DNA from 2 places in the Brevundimonas sp. UYEF29 genome. Region 2 is predicted to be linked to the other one. Evidence: riboswitches for the same ligand, from Rfam matches in the RefSeq annotation. Region 2 holds a riboswitch; the other holds the start of a gene.
The links. Region 2 has a riboswitch for cobalamin ahead of ABIB58_RS09610 (DUF1852 domain-containing protein). Riboswitches for the same ligand answer to the same signal wherever they lie in the genome.
Positions count from the first base shown of each region.

Region 1 (5,737 bases), on a different contig from region 2:
TCGACTTACCGGCCATGTTCGGCCCGGTGACGATGGCCAGGCGCGATCCGTCCTGACCCGACCCGTCCAGCCGGGCGTTGTTGGGGGTGTAGGGATCGCCGCCCGCCTTGACCGCCGCCTCCACGACGGGGTGGCGGCCAGCCTCGACGCAGAAGGTCAGGGTGTCGTCCACGATGGGGCGGGTCGCGCCGACTTCCTGGGCCCATTCGGCGAGGGCGGCGTGGGCGTCCAGTTCGGCGAGCGCCTCGGCGACGGCCTGCAGCGGCTGGGCCAGGCGGGCGGCCTCGCGTCGCCAGCCCTCGAACGTCTCGCCTTCGATAGCGAGCGCCCGGTGGCCGGCCTGGCTGATCTTGGCGTCCAGTTCCGACAGTTCGACGGTGGTGAAACGGACCTGGGCCGCAAGGGTCTGGCGATGGATGAAGGGGCTATCGGGACCGGCGCGCAGCAAGGCTTCGGCGGCCTTGGCGCTGGTTTCGAGGAAATAGCCCAGGACGGCGTTGTGCTTGATCTTGAACGGCACGCCGGACTCGGCGACGGCGCGGGCCTCCAGATCGGCGACGACGCGGCGGCTGTCGTCGCGCAGAGTGCGGGCGGCGTCCAGTTCGGGGCGATAGTCGGGGCGCACATAGCCGCCGTCGCGCGCCAGATGGGACGGCTCGTCCACCAGGCCGTCGATCAGGTCGGCCTTCAGCCGCGAGACGTCGGGGGACAGGGTCAGCCGGTCCAGCGCCGAGGCGATGCGGCGCGGCTGGCCGGTCAGGGGATCGACCTGACCGACGAACAGGCCGGCGACACCCTCGGCGATCGACAGGCCGGTGCGCACGGCGGCCAGGTCGCGCGGACCGCCCCGACCCAGCGCCAGTCGTCCGACGGCGCGGGCGATGTCGGATGAGGCTTTCAGCGCGTCGCGCAAGTCGCGGCGCAGGTCGCGGCGCTCCAAGAGCCATTCGACGGCGTCGAGCTGTTCATTGATGGCCAGGGGATCGCGCAGGGGCCGGGCGATCCGTTCGGCCAGGGCCCGGGCTCCGCCCGAGGTGACGGTGCGGTCGATGCAGGCGAGCAGGCTGCCCTCGCGCTCGCCCCGCTGGGTGCGGTCGATCTCAAGGCTGGCGCGGGTCGCCGGGTCGATGGCCAGAAAGCCGCTTTCGCCCAGACGGCGGGGCGGGGCCAGGGCGGGGACCTTGCCGGCCTGGGTCGTCTCCAGATAGGCGGCGATCAGACCCAGCGCCGAGACCTCGGCCTCCTCGAAGGCGCCGAAGCCGTCGAGCGCCGAGACGCCGTACAGCCGTTCGACGCGGGCGCGCGCGGCGTGGGGTTCGGCGATGGCCGACGCCAGCGCCTGGACCACGCCGCCCGAGCCGTCCAGGGCGTCGCGGGTGGTCTCGTCCGAATACATCCGGTCGGTGACCAGGACTTCGGACGGGCGGAAGGCGGCGAGCGCCGCGCCCAGGTCTTCGATGGCGCAGGCAACGCTGTCGACCGCGCCGGACGACAGTTCGACCACGGCGACGGCCGCCCGACCCTTACGCACCGCGACCGCCGCCAGACGGTTGGCGCCGCGCGCGTCCAGCAGGCTGTCTTCGGTCAGGGTGCCGGGCGTCACGACCCGCACCACGCCGCGATGCACCACGGCCTTGCCGCCGCGCTTCTTGGCCTCCGCCGGGTCTTCCAGCTGTTCGCAGATGGCGACCTTGTGGCCGATACGGATCAGGCGCGCGAGATAGCCCTCCATCGCATGGACCGGCACGCCGGCCATCGGGATGTCCTCGCCTTGATGCTTGCCGCGCTTGGTCAGGGTGATGCCGAGCGCGGCCGCCGCGACCTCGGCGTCCTTGAAGAACAGCTCGTAGAAGTCGCCCATGCGGAAGAACAGGATGGCGTCCGGCTGGCCCGCCTTGGCCGTCAGATATTGCGCCATGAACGGCGTCGCGCCTTCCAGCGAGGCGGCGATTTCCGGGGGGTGGGAGACGGGCGCATTCATGTGGCTGCAGGGTGACGGATCGCGCCCGGCGGCTCAAGGCCGTTGACCGGCTCTTGCACAGGCTTGTCGGCCCTGCGATAGGCCGCGTCAGGCGGTTAAGGGAACACGGTGTGACGCCGTGGCTGTGCCCGCAACTGTAGGCGGCGAGAGCGTCGTCCGTCCGGGGTTTCAATCCCGGCGCCACTGGGAAGCTGGGAAGGCGAGGACGGCGGTTTACGACCCGCAAGCCAGGAGACCTGGCCGCCGACGTCGCTCGCTCCTGTCCGGGACCAGACAGCAGCGCGGTTTCTCCGTGGAAGCGACCCGACCTTGCGCCGTCCAGACCTGAAGCGGTCTGGCGGGTCGGTTCGCTCATGACGGTCTCTCGCGCGCATTCGCGGGACCGAACACGGGGTATCGCTCAATGAAGCGTTCCATTCTTCTTTCGACGGCCGCGATTGCGGCCGCCTTCGCCGCGCCTGCCTCTGCCGAGGACGCGACCCAGCTGGACGAGGTCATCGTCACCGCCACCCGCATCCCAGCCATCGTCGCCGACACGCCCGGCGCCCGCGTCATCGACGGCAAGACCATCGCGCAGCGCGGCGCGATCTTCGCCGCCGACATCCTGGCCGATGTGCCGGGTCTTTCGGTGACGCGCTCGGGCGCCTTCGGCGGCGTGGCCCAGGTGCGGATGCGCGGGGCGACGCCCGGCAAGACCCTGGTCTTGGTCGACGGCGCGCCGGTCAACGATTCGGCCGAGCCGAACGGCGCCTATGACTTCTCCAGCTTCGAACTGGCCGATATCGCGCGGATCGAAGTGCTGAGCGGCCCGCAGTCGTCGCTGTGGGGATCCGACGCCATCGGCGGGGTGATTTCGTTCACGACGCAAGAGATCGAGGGCCTGCGCGCCGAGGCCGAGGCCGGCAGCTTCGACACCGTGCGGGGCCGCGTGTCCGCTGGGGTCGCCAACGAGACCTATGCCTTCAGCGCCTATGCGTCGCGCTTCGACACCGACGGGATTTCGGCGGCGGACGAGGCGGACGGCAACACCGAGGCCGACGGGTTCCGCAGCACGACGCTCGGCGCCAAGGGGCGATATGTCCTGTCCGATGCGGTCAAGGTCGATGGATCGGTACGCTGGAACAAATCCAAGGCCGATATCGACGGCTTCCCGGCGCCGAACTATGCGCTGGCCGACACCGACGACACCCAGGAAAGCGAGCAGTGGTCGGGCCTTGGCCGGGTGACGGCCAAGGCGTTTGGCCTGACGCATCAGTTCAGCGTTTCGGCGTCGGATCTCGATCGCAGCTCGGTCAGCGGCGGCTTCGGCTCGTCCTTTACCGGCGACCGTCAGGCCTATCGCTGGCAGGCGAACGGCCAGGCGCAGGACATCGACTATGCGTTCGGCGTGGAGCGGAACGAGGCCTCGGCGGCCCTGTCGTCGGGCCTGTCGCGCGACCTGTCGATCACCTCGGTGTTCGGCGTGGCCCAATACGATGTCGGCGCGCTGAACCTGACCGGCGGGCTGCGTTACGACGACACCGACGATTTCGGCTCCAAGACGACGGGGCGGGTGTCGGCGGCCTATGATCTGGCCGGCGGCTTCATCCTGTCGGGCGCCTACGGCACGGGCTTCAAGTCGCCGACGGTCAGCCAGGCGGTCTGCGACTTCTGCTTTGCGCCTCGGCCCTATCCCGAGCTGAAGCCGGAAACGGCCGACAGCGTCGAGCTCGCCTTGGGCTGGGCGTCGGCCGATGGTCGGTTCGACGGGCGGGCGACCCTTTATCGCCTGAACGTCGAGGACCAGATCACCTATTCGGCCGGTCGCTACATCAACGTCGCCAAGACGCGTTCGGACGGGTTCGAGCTGGAAGGCCGCGCCCTGCTGGGCGGCGGGTTCGACCTAACCCTGGCCTATGCCTGGACCGACGCGACGGATCGCACGACGAGCGCGCGCCTGCTGCGCGTGCCGGAACACGCCGGTTCGGCGACCCTGGGCTGGACGGGCGACCGTCTGTCTGGCGCGTTGACGGTGCGGGCGGAAGGCGATCAGGACGACAGCGGCGGCTTCTCGACCGTGGCGCGCGACGGTTTCGTCACCGCCAATCTGAACGCGGCCTATGAACTGACCGACCAGGTCACCCTGACGGCGCGGATCGAGAACCTGGGCGACGAACACTATCAGCAGGTGTTCGGATACGGCGAGCCGGGACGGTCCGGCTATGTCGGGATCAGGCTGCGCTACTGATCCGGGCGCGGGCGTCGGCGGTGAAGGCCGCCGGCGCCTCGAGCGCCAGGGCCGCCCAGTCCAGATTGGGGCAGGGGGCGTGGGCGGCGGCCAGTATGGCGCGCAGTTCGGCGGCGGAGGCGACGCTGGCCACGACCTTGTCGACGCCGGGCAGGGCCAGGGCGTAACCCAGAGCCGCCTGCATCGGATCGCAACGCTGCTCGGCCAGACGCCGGCGGGTGCGCGACAGGGCTTGGGCGTGACTTGCCAGTTCGGCGGGCAGATCGTCGCCGCCGGCGAACAGCAGGCCGCCAGCGAAGACCGAAGACAGATGGACCGAGGCGCCCGTGTCGGCGATGGCTTCCAGCACGCCGTCCTGGGCCGCGCGCTGATCCAGCAGGCTGCACGGCACTTGGACCACGTCGGCTTCCAGACGACGCGCCAGAAGCGCGGGCCCGTCCTCGATCGTGGCGCAGAAACCGATGCGGCGGAACAGGCCGCGATCCTTCAGGCTGCGGGCACGGTCCCACAGGGCGCGGCCCTCGGCGCCGGCCAGATCGGCGGCGTTGGAAATCAGCAGAACATCGCCGCGCGGCAGGCCCATCCGCTCCAGCGAACGACGCGCGCGGGCCTCGACCCGGTCCAGACCTTCGCTGAGCGGCACGGTGCGGACCGTGACCTGGAAAGGCGAGGGGAAGGGCCAGGCCTGGCCCAGCAGGCGTTCGCCGTCGCCCTCGGGCCGGGTGGCGATCAGTTTGACCCCGGCGTCGGCCCCGGTTTGCAGCAGGAAACGCATGGCTTCTTCGCGAGCGCCGGAAGGCGCGCTCATGAAGGCGCCGGGCGCGCGCTCGGGCTCGGTCACCACGGCGAGGGCCAGGCGATGGATGGGCGACGACGCCGAAGGTGTGGCGGGGGAATACGACACGTCCGGCACTATGATCGCCAATGCTTAAGGGACGCTGAGCGAGACCTTAAGCGAACCCTACTTATCCACCGCTGATATGCGCTCTGAGGCGAAAATCAGGCGTCGGCGTCAGGCTGCAAGTCCGGGTGGGCCGAGGCGAAGGCGGGGTGGGCCAGGGCGGTCTGTTCGACCGCCAGCAGGCGGGGCCAGGGCGACAGGTCCATGTTGAAGCGTCGTGCCGAATACATCTGTGGAATCAGATAGCAATCGACCAGGGTCGGGGCGTCGCCGAAGCTCCAGCCGGCGCCGTGACGCGCGACCAGCGCCTCCAGTGCGTCGAAGCCCGGTGCGATCCATCCTGCGGCCCAGGCGTCCACGGCGGCCTGATCGGCGTTGAACTCAGACCGAATGGCCTTCAACACGCGCAGATTGTTGAGCGGATGAATGTCGCAGCCGATCAGCGCGGCCATGGCGCGCACGGTCGCCCGGTCGTTCGCCCCCTTCGGCAGCAGGGCCGGTGCGGGGTGGGTTTCCTCCAGCCATTCCAGAATGGCCGGGCTTTGGGTCAAAATCAGATCGCCATCCTGAAGCGCGGGGACCATGCCCTGCGGGTTCAGCGCCACATAGTCGGCCGCCTTCTGCTCGC
Region 1 is NZ_JBEPNH010000006.1:179,909-185,645, reverse strand. Features, by position in the region: gene mutS (DNA mismatch repair protein MutS) at 1-1,981, opposite strand, end outside; cobalamin riboswitch at 2,032-2,240, shown strand; gene ABIB58_RS11510 (TonB-dependent receptor plug domain-containing protein) at 2,385-4,208, shown strand; gene ABIB58_RS11505 (aldo/keto reductase) at 4,192-5,121, opposite strand; gene maiA (maleylacetoacetate isomerase) at 5,208-5,737, opposite strand, start outside.
Region 1: another riboswitch for cobalamin. It lies ahead of ABIB58_RS11510 (TonB-dependent receptor plug domain-containing protein); the one in region 2 lies ahead of ABIB58_RS09610 (DUF1852 domain-containing protein).

Region 2 (5,737 bases):
GCCGTCAGGTCGGCGCGCGCCCTGTCTTCATCCAGCGGCCGGTCGATCTGGCCGTCCGCCGTCACACGTTCGTCGATCTCGACCACACGGTCATACAGTTGGTCGTTCAGCACGATCTCGCGCACGAACAGCTCGGGGCGCGCCTGCCACCCGATCTGAAGGGCGTCGCCGAAGCCGGAGGTGATGGCCAAGAGCGTCGGTTCGCCCTTGCGCTCCAGCAGCGCATTGGTCGCCACCGTCGTGCCCATCCGTACGTCCCCGACCAGACCGGGCGGCAACGGGCCGCTCTGCACGCCGAGACTCCGCCGGATGCCCTCTACGGCCGCATCGGCATAGTGTTTCGGATTGACCGACAGAAGCTTGCGCGTCTGCAGCGTGCCGTCGGGGGCGCGGGCCACGACATCGGTGAAGGTGCCGCCCCGGTCGATCCAGAACTGCCAGAGCGCGTTCGATTTTATCATGGTCCGAACTTTAAGTCGGTGCTGTCAGCTAAACTAGCCCAGCCCATGGCGCGTGGGACTTGCGCGGATCCTGATGCTTGCCCCTGTCCTCACATCATCGTGTGCGCCGTTATGGCCGTCGGAGGTCAGAGCGTGATCAGATGCCGCCGAACATGGGGTGTCGCATTTGGAAAAACGGATGCTGGAACGGTCAGGACGGTCGTTTCACGAGGCTATCGCAGCCCGCGCTACGTTCGTCTGGATCCCCAAGATCGTCTCGATGTCGATTACTTGGCCCTAAGCCGGGGTCGCTTCTTGCCTACCCAAGAGCACCATCTATGGCACCGAAGCTTCCATCTAAACTCCGTCTGGCTTGGATTGCCTTCGGCTTAGCCGCGTCATCGACGGCGACCATGACGAACTCGGCCGTGGTCGAGCGTCGCCGTTCTCCTGTCAGGAGGCGTTCGGCCCAGAGCTGAAGCTCGACCGAGAGGGAGCTGCGCCCGACCATCTTCACGCGCGAGACCAGTTCGACCATGTCGCCGCCGTCGATCGGGGCCTTAAAGTCGATGCGGTTGGTCGCGGCCATGACCATGACTTCGCGCGCATGGCGGGTCGCCGTGACGAAGGCGGCCTTGCCCATGAGCTTGAGCGCGTCGCCGCCGAACAGCGTGCCGTAGTGGTTGGTCGTGCCGGGAAAGACCATCTCTGCGGTCCTGAGCCAGCCGTCGTTCGCCTCGCCTGCCTCATCGAGGGACGCCAAGGGATGGTCATCCCCCGCCGGCCTCAGGGCGACCATGTTGAAGGCGCCGCGCGTGCACAGGCGGCGCTCGCCGCTGAGCAGGCTTTCGGCGTGCAGTTCGACTTCGACGCCCAGCGAGGACCGCCCGATCCGAACGACGCGGCCGACCGCCTCGACCATCTCGCCGATCCGGGCCGGGGCGGCGAAGTCGATTCGTTCGCATCCGGCCGTCACCACGGCCCGTCGTGCATGACGGCTCGCGGCCAGAAAGGCGACCTTGTCGAGATGGGCCAGACCGACACCGCCGAACAGGGTGCCATGGTGATTGGCGTCGCCGGGGAACACCATGTCGATCAGGCGAACCCTCACGACTTGGACCTTTCCGCGCCGTAGTAGAGGTCGCGCGACAGTTCCTCGCGCACGATGTCGGCCCCGGCGCTCAAGGCGCGCAGCTTGCCGTTGGCGACGCGGCGCGACAGGGGCGCCATGCCGCAGTTGGTGGCCGGATAGAGTTTGTCGGCGTCCACGAACTGAAGCGCCCTGCGCAGGGTGTCGGCCACCGCTTCGGGCGTCTCGATCGCATCGGTCGCGACGTCGATGGCGCCGACCATCACCTTCTTGCCCCGGATCAGTTCGATCAGATCCATCGGCACGTGCGAGTTCTGGGCTTCGAGCGAGATGATGTCGATGCTGGAGGTCTGCAGCTTGGGGAAGGCCTCTTCATACTGCCGCCACTCCGAGCCGAGCGTCTTCTTCCAGTCGGTGTTGGCCTTGATGCCGTAGCCGTAGCAGATGTGGACCGCCGTTTCGCACCTCAGCCCTTCCGCCGCCTTCTCCAGGGTCGCCACGCCCCAGTCGTTCACCTCGTCGAAGAAGACGTTGAAGGCGGGCTCGTCGAACTGGACGATATCGACGCCGGCGGCCTCCAGCTCGCGCGCCTCCTCATTGAGGATCTTGGCGAACTCCCAGGCCAGCTTCTCGCGGCTGCCGTAATGGTTGTCATAAAGGGTGTCGATCATCGTCATCGGCCCAGGCAGGGCCCATTTGATCGGCTGGTCGGTCTGGGCGCGCAGGAACTTGGCGTCCTCGACGAAGACCGATTTCGGACGACCAACGGCGCCCACGACCACCGGGACGCTGGCGTCATAGCGATTGCGGATTCGCATGGTCTTGCGGTTCTCGAAATCGACGCCGTCGAGGTGTTCGATGAAGGTCGTGACGAAATGCTGGCGGGTCTGTTCGCCGTCGCTGACGATGTCGATGCCGGCCCGGCGCTGATCGTCGAGCGACAGGCGAAGGGCGTCCTGTTTGGCCTCGATCAGGTCGTCGCCCTGCAGCTTCCAGGGCGACCAGAGCGTCTCGGGCTCGGCCAGCCAGACCGGTTTGGGCAGGCTGCCAGCGGTCGAGGTCGGGAGAAGGGTTTTCATGAGGTAAGGCTCTGAAATCTGGAAACTGATCAGGCGGCGAAGGCGGCCGACCATTGGTCGAGAAGGGCGCGGTGCGGCTTGATGAACCGCTCCTCGACGAAACGGCCTTGTTCGACGGCCAGCCGGCTGCGCTCGTCGCGGTCGTAGACGATGCGGGTCAGCGAATAGTCCTGCGCCTTCAGGCTGGGCTGATACTGCTCGGTCGCCGGGGAGTTGGCGTTGTAGATCTCGGGCCGATAGATCTTCTGGAAGGTCTCCATCGTGGCGATGGTGCTGGCCAGTTCGAGGTCGGCGTAGTCGCCGGTCAGGTCGCCGATGTGGTACAGGGCGAACGGCGCCACGCTGCCTGGGGGCATGAAGTAGCGAACCTTCATTCCCATCTTTGCGAAATACCGATCGGTCGGCGAGAAGGCGTCGGTGTCGTATTCCAGCCCCAGCACCGGATGGTCGAAGCCGGTGCGGTGATAGGTCTTGTTGCTGGAGACGCTGAGGCAGATGACCGGCGGCTTGGCGAAGTTGTCGCGATAGGCGCGCGACGCCAGAAAGTGCCGGAACAGCTTGCCGTGCAGATCGCCGAAATCCTCCGGCACGCCGCCGTTCGGATGTGCTTTCAGGTGTTCGGGCAGAACCACGCTGAAGTCGTAGTCGCGAACGTAGGAGGAGAAGTTGTTGCCCACGATCCCATCGATCCGCAGACGCGTCTCCTTGTCGATGATCGTCGTCTGCAGGATTTCGATCAGCGGAAAGGCGTCATCGCGTTCCGATCCAAGGCTCATCTCGACCGAGACGATCTGAAGCTCCAGCGCATAGCGATCGCCCCTCGGATTGTCGTGGTGGGCCAAGGAGTTGAAGCGGTTGTCGATCATCCGCAGGGTGTTGCGCAGATTGTCCCGGCGGCTGTCGCCTCGCGCCAGGTTGGCGAAATTGGTCGTGATCCGCGTCTTCTCGGCGGGACGATAGTCTTCGTCGAGCGCAGTCCGCTTGATCCTGAAGGTGAAGTCGCTGCTCGCCATGGTCTCTGCCGTTGATGCTGTGGCGAGACAGCGGACAGGGACGCGCGACCGCTCGCGCGCAGTCGTCCCGTCGCGGCGTTCATGCGGCCTGACCGGGCACCCCGCCGGAGGACGTTATCTGTCGGGGCAGGTCTCCTGGCTCACGGGTCACGGCTTCCGGCCCGGCCTTCCCAACGTCCGAAGACGCCAGTGACACGAAATGGACCTTCGGCTCGCCGCTCACAGTTGCGGGGGCAGCGCCGGCATCACACCGGCTTCCCTCTTAGCTCCGCATCGCCCGGAGGCGACGCGCAGAACCTCGACCTATCCATGAGACGCGCACCAGACGCCGAAGTCAAGAAACACATAAGGATATCCTTATGGGTTCTGTCGGCTTCTACCATCGCTCCTGCTGTTCAGCTTTCCGGGGTCATGGCTCCACGAGCCCATCGAAGATTGAATAGCATCTCTTTGGATCCCGGTCTGCCACAGACGCCGCCGGGAAGTTTGTCGTCCGACAATGCTAAGGCTAAGCGAAGGCACGGGTGGAGCGCACGAGTTGCTAGCTTGTGCGCTAATAGCGATCACAAATCCTCGACGGTTTTGGAGGTGAGCCACCTCAATTCGAAGAGGTTCTGTCGAGTCCATAGATCGCGCTAGCTCAATCACTTAGAGGCTTGGACCCTCTGGGCGGCGCCCATCGGGCGCGCTGCGCGTTGTCCCGACGATGAAGCAGCCCTTCCGATACCCTACGACTCCAGACGGCCGTTACTTCGTGGTGCGAGGCCGGCTTTGGCGATGCGCCAAGCCAGCGTTGTCGACTGCGGCGAGGGACGAACTGGTGCATGATCTGATGTCGGCGCGCCGGGCGGTGCGGACGGCCCTGGCGGCTGAGGATCCAGATGCTCTGGCCGCATCGCGGCGGAGCGTGGACAAGGCCAAGATGGGGCTGGGCGAGCGGGGGCCGGTTTGGTGGAGCGACGGCTCACCGGATCTCAATCGGCGCATGGTGCGCAACACCCCCTACGCGGATTGGTTCGCCAGTTTGTCCGAGACGCGCGAATGATGACAGCATTCCATCGTTTCGTTGCGGCTTAGGCCATGCGTTCGATACGGCCATGGCAGAAATAGCCGCCGCCCGGAAGGATCCCGCAAATCCGTTCTGAGGCGGTCCGTCGCGCTAGCAGCTGAAATGACAAGTTGGGGTACGAAAGCGGGCGCAACCCTCGGACGGCCTCGGGGTTGAGCCAGGATGAAATCGTCACCTGCCGACACCGATCTTTCCGCCACGGGCCTACAGGTCCTCGTTGGAGGGCCAGCGCCCGAGCAGGACGACGGCAAGCGTTGGAAAATGCCGGCGGCGGCCGTGGCGGCTGGACTTGCCGAGATGAAGACAAGGCGCTCGCAGGCCGTGGTGTTTATAGCCACCAGCGAACGCCGCGCCGATGAGATTGCGGCGGCGCTCTCGCCGATGGTGAAGGACGCCGAGGTGCTGGTTCTGCCGCCCTGGGACTGCCTGCCTTACGACCGCGCCGCGCCTTCGCGGGAAAGCATGGGGCGGCGGATGGCGGTCCTGGCCGCCCTGAACGAAGCCGGCGCAAGGCCTGTGTTCCTGGTCGCTTCGCCCGATGCGATCGTGCAGCGGACGCCGTCGCGCGAACGGATCAAGGCCCGCTTGTCGCTCGCGGCGGGCGAGGCGCTGGATCGCGAAGTCCTGGAGTCGTTTCTGACCGATACGGGCTATGCGGCGGATGAGCGGGTCGATGAACCTGGCGAGTACGCTCTGCTCGGCGCGGTGGTCGATGTCTTCCCGCCCGCGTCCGCCACGCCTTATCGCATCGCCCTGGACGAGGCGGACCGGATCATCGAGATCCACGCCTTCGATCCCGTGTCGCAGCGCCGGGGCGCCGAGATCGAGACGATCTGTCTGACCCCGGCGGCTGAGTGGAGCGACCGGTCGCTCGAGGATGATGAGGCCGATCATCAGGACAGGGGGCCATCGATCGATGCTGAGACCTCCACGACCCTGTTTGATTTCCTCGACAAGCCGATGATCCTGACCGACGTGGGCGTGGATGATCGGTTCGAACGCATTCGCGCGCATGTGGCCGAAGCCTATGACACGCGCCTGCGCTT
Region 2 is NZ_JBEPNH010000005.1:36,704-42,440, forward strand. Features, by position in the region: gene ABIB58_RS09595 (hydantoinase/oxoprolinase N-terminal domain-containing protein) at 1-461, opposite strand, end outside; gene ABIB58_RS09600 (acyl-CoA thioesterase) at 760-1,551, opposite strand; gene ABIB58_RS09605 (methionine synthase) at 1,548-2,609, opposite strand; gene ABIB58_RS09610 (DUF1852 domain-containing protein) at 2,639-3,622, opposite strand; cobalamin riboswitch at 3,731-3,938, opposite strand; gene ABIB58_RS09615 (hypothetical protein) at 4,443-4,667, shown strand; gene ABIB58_RS09620 (helicase-related protein) at 4,854-5,737, shown strand, end outside.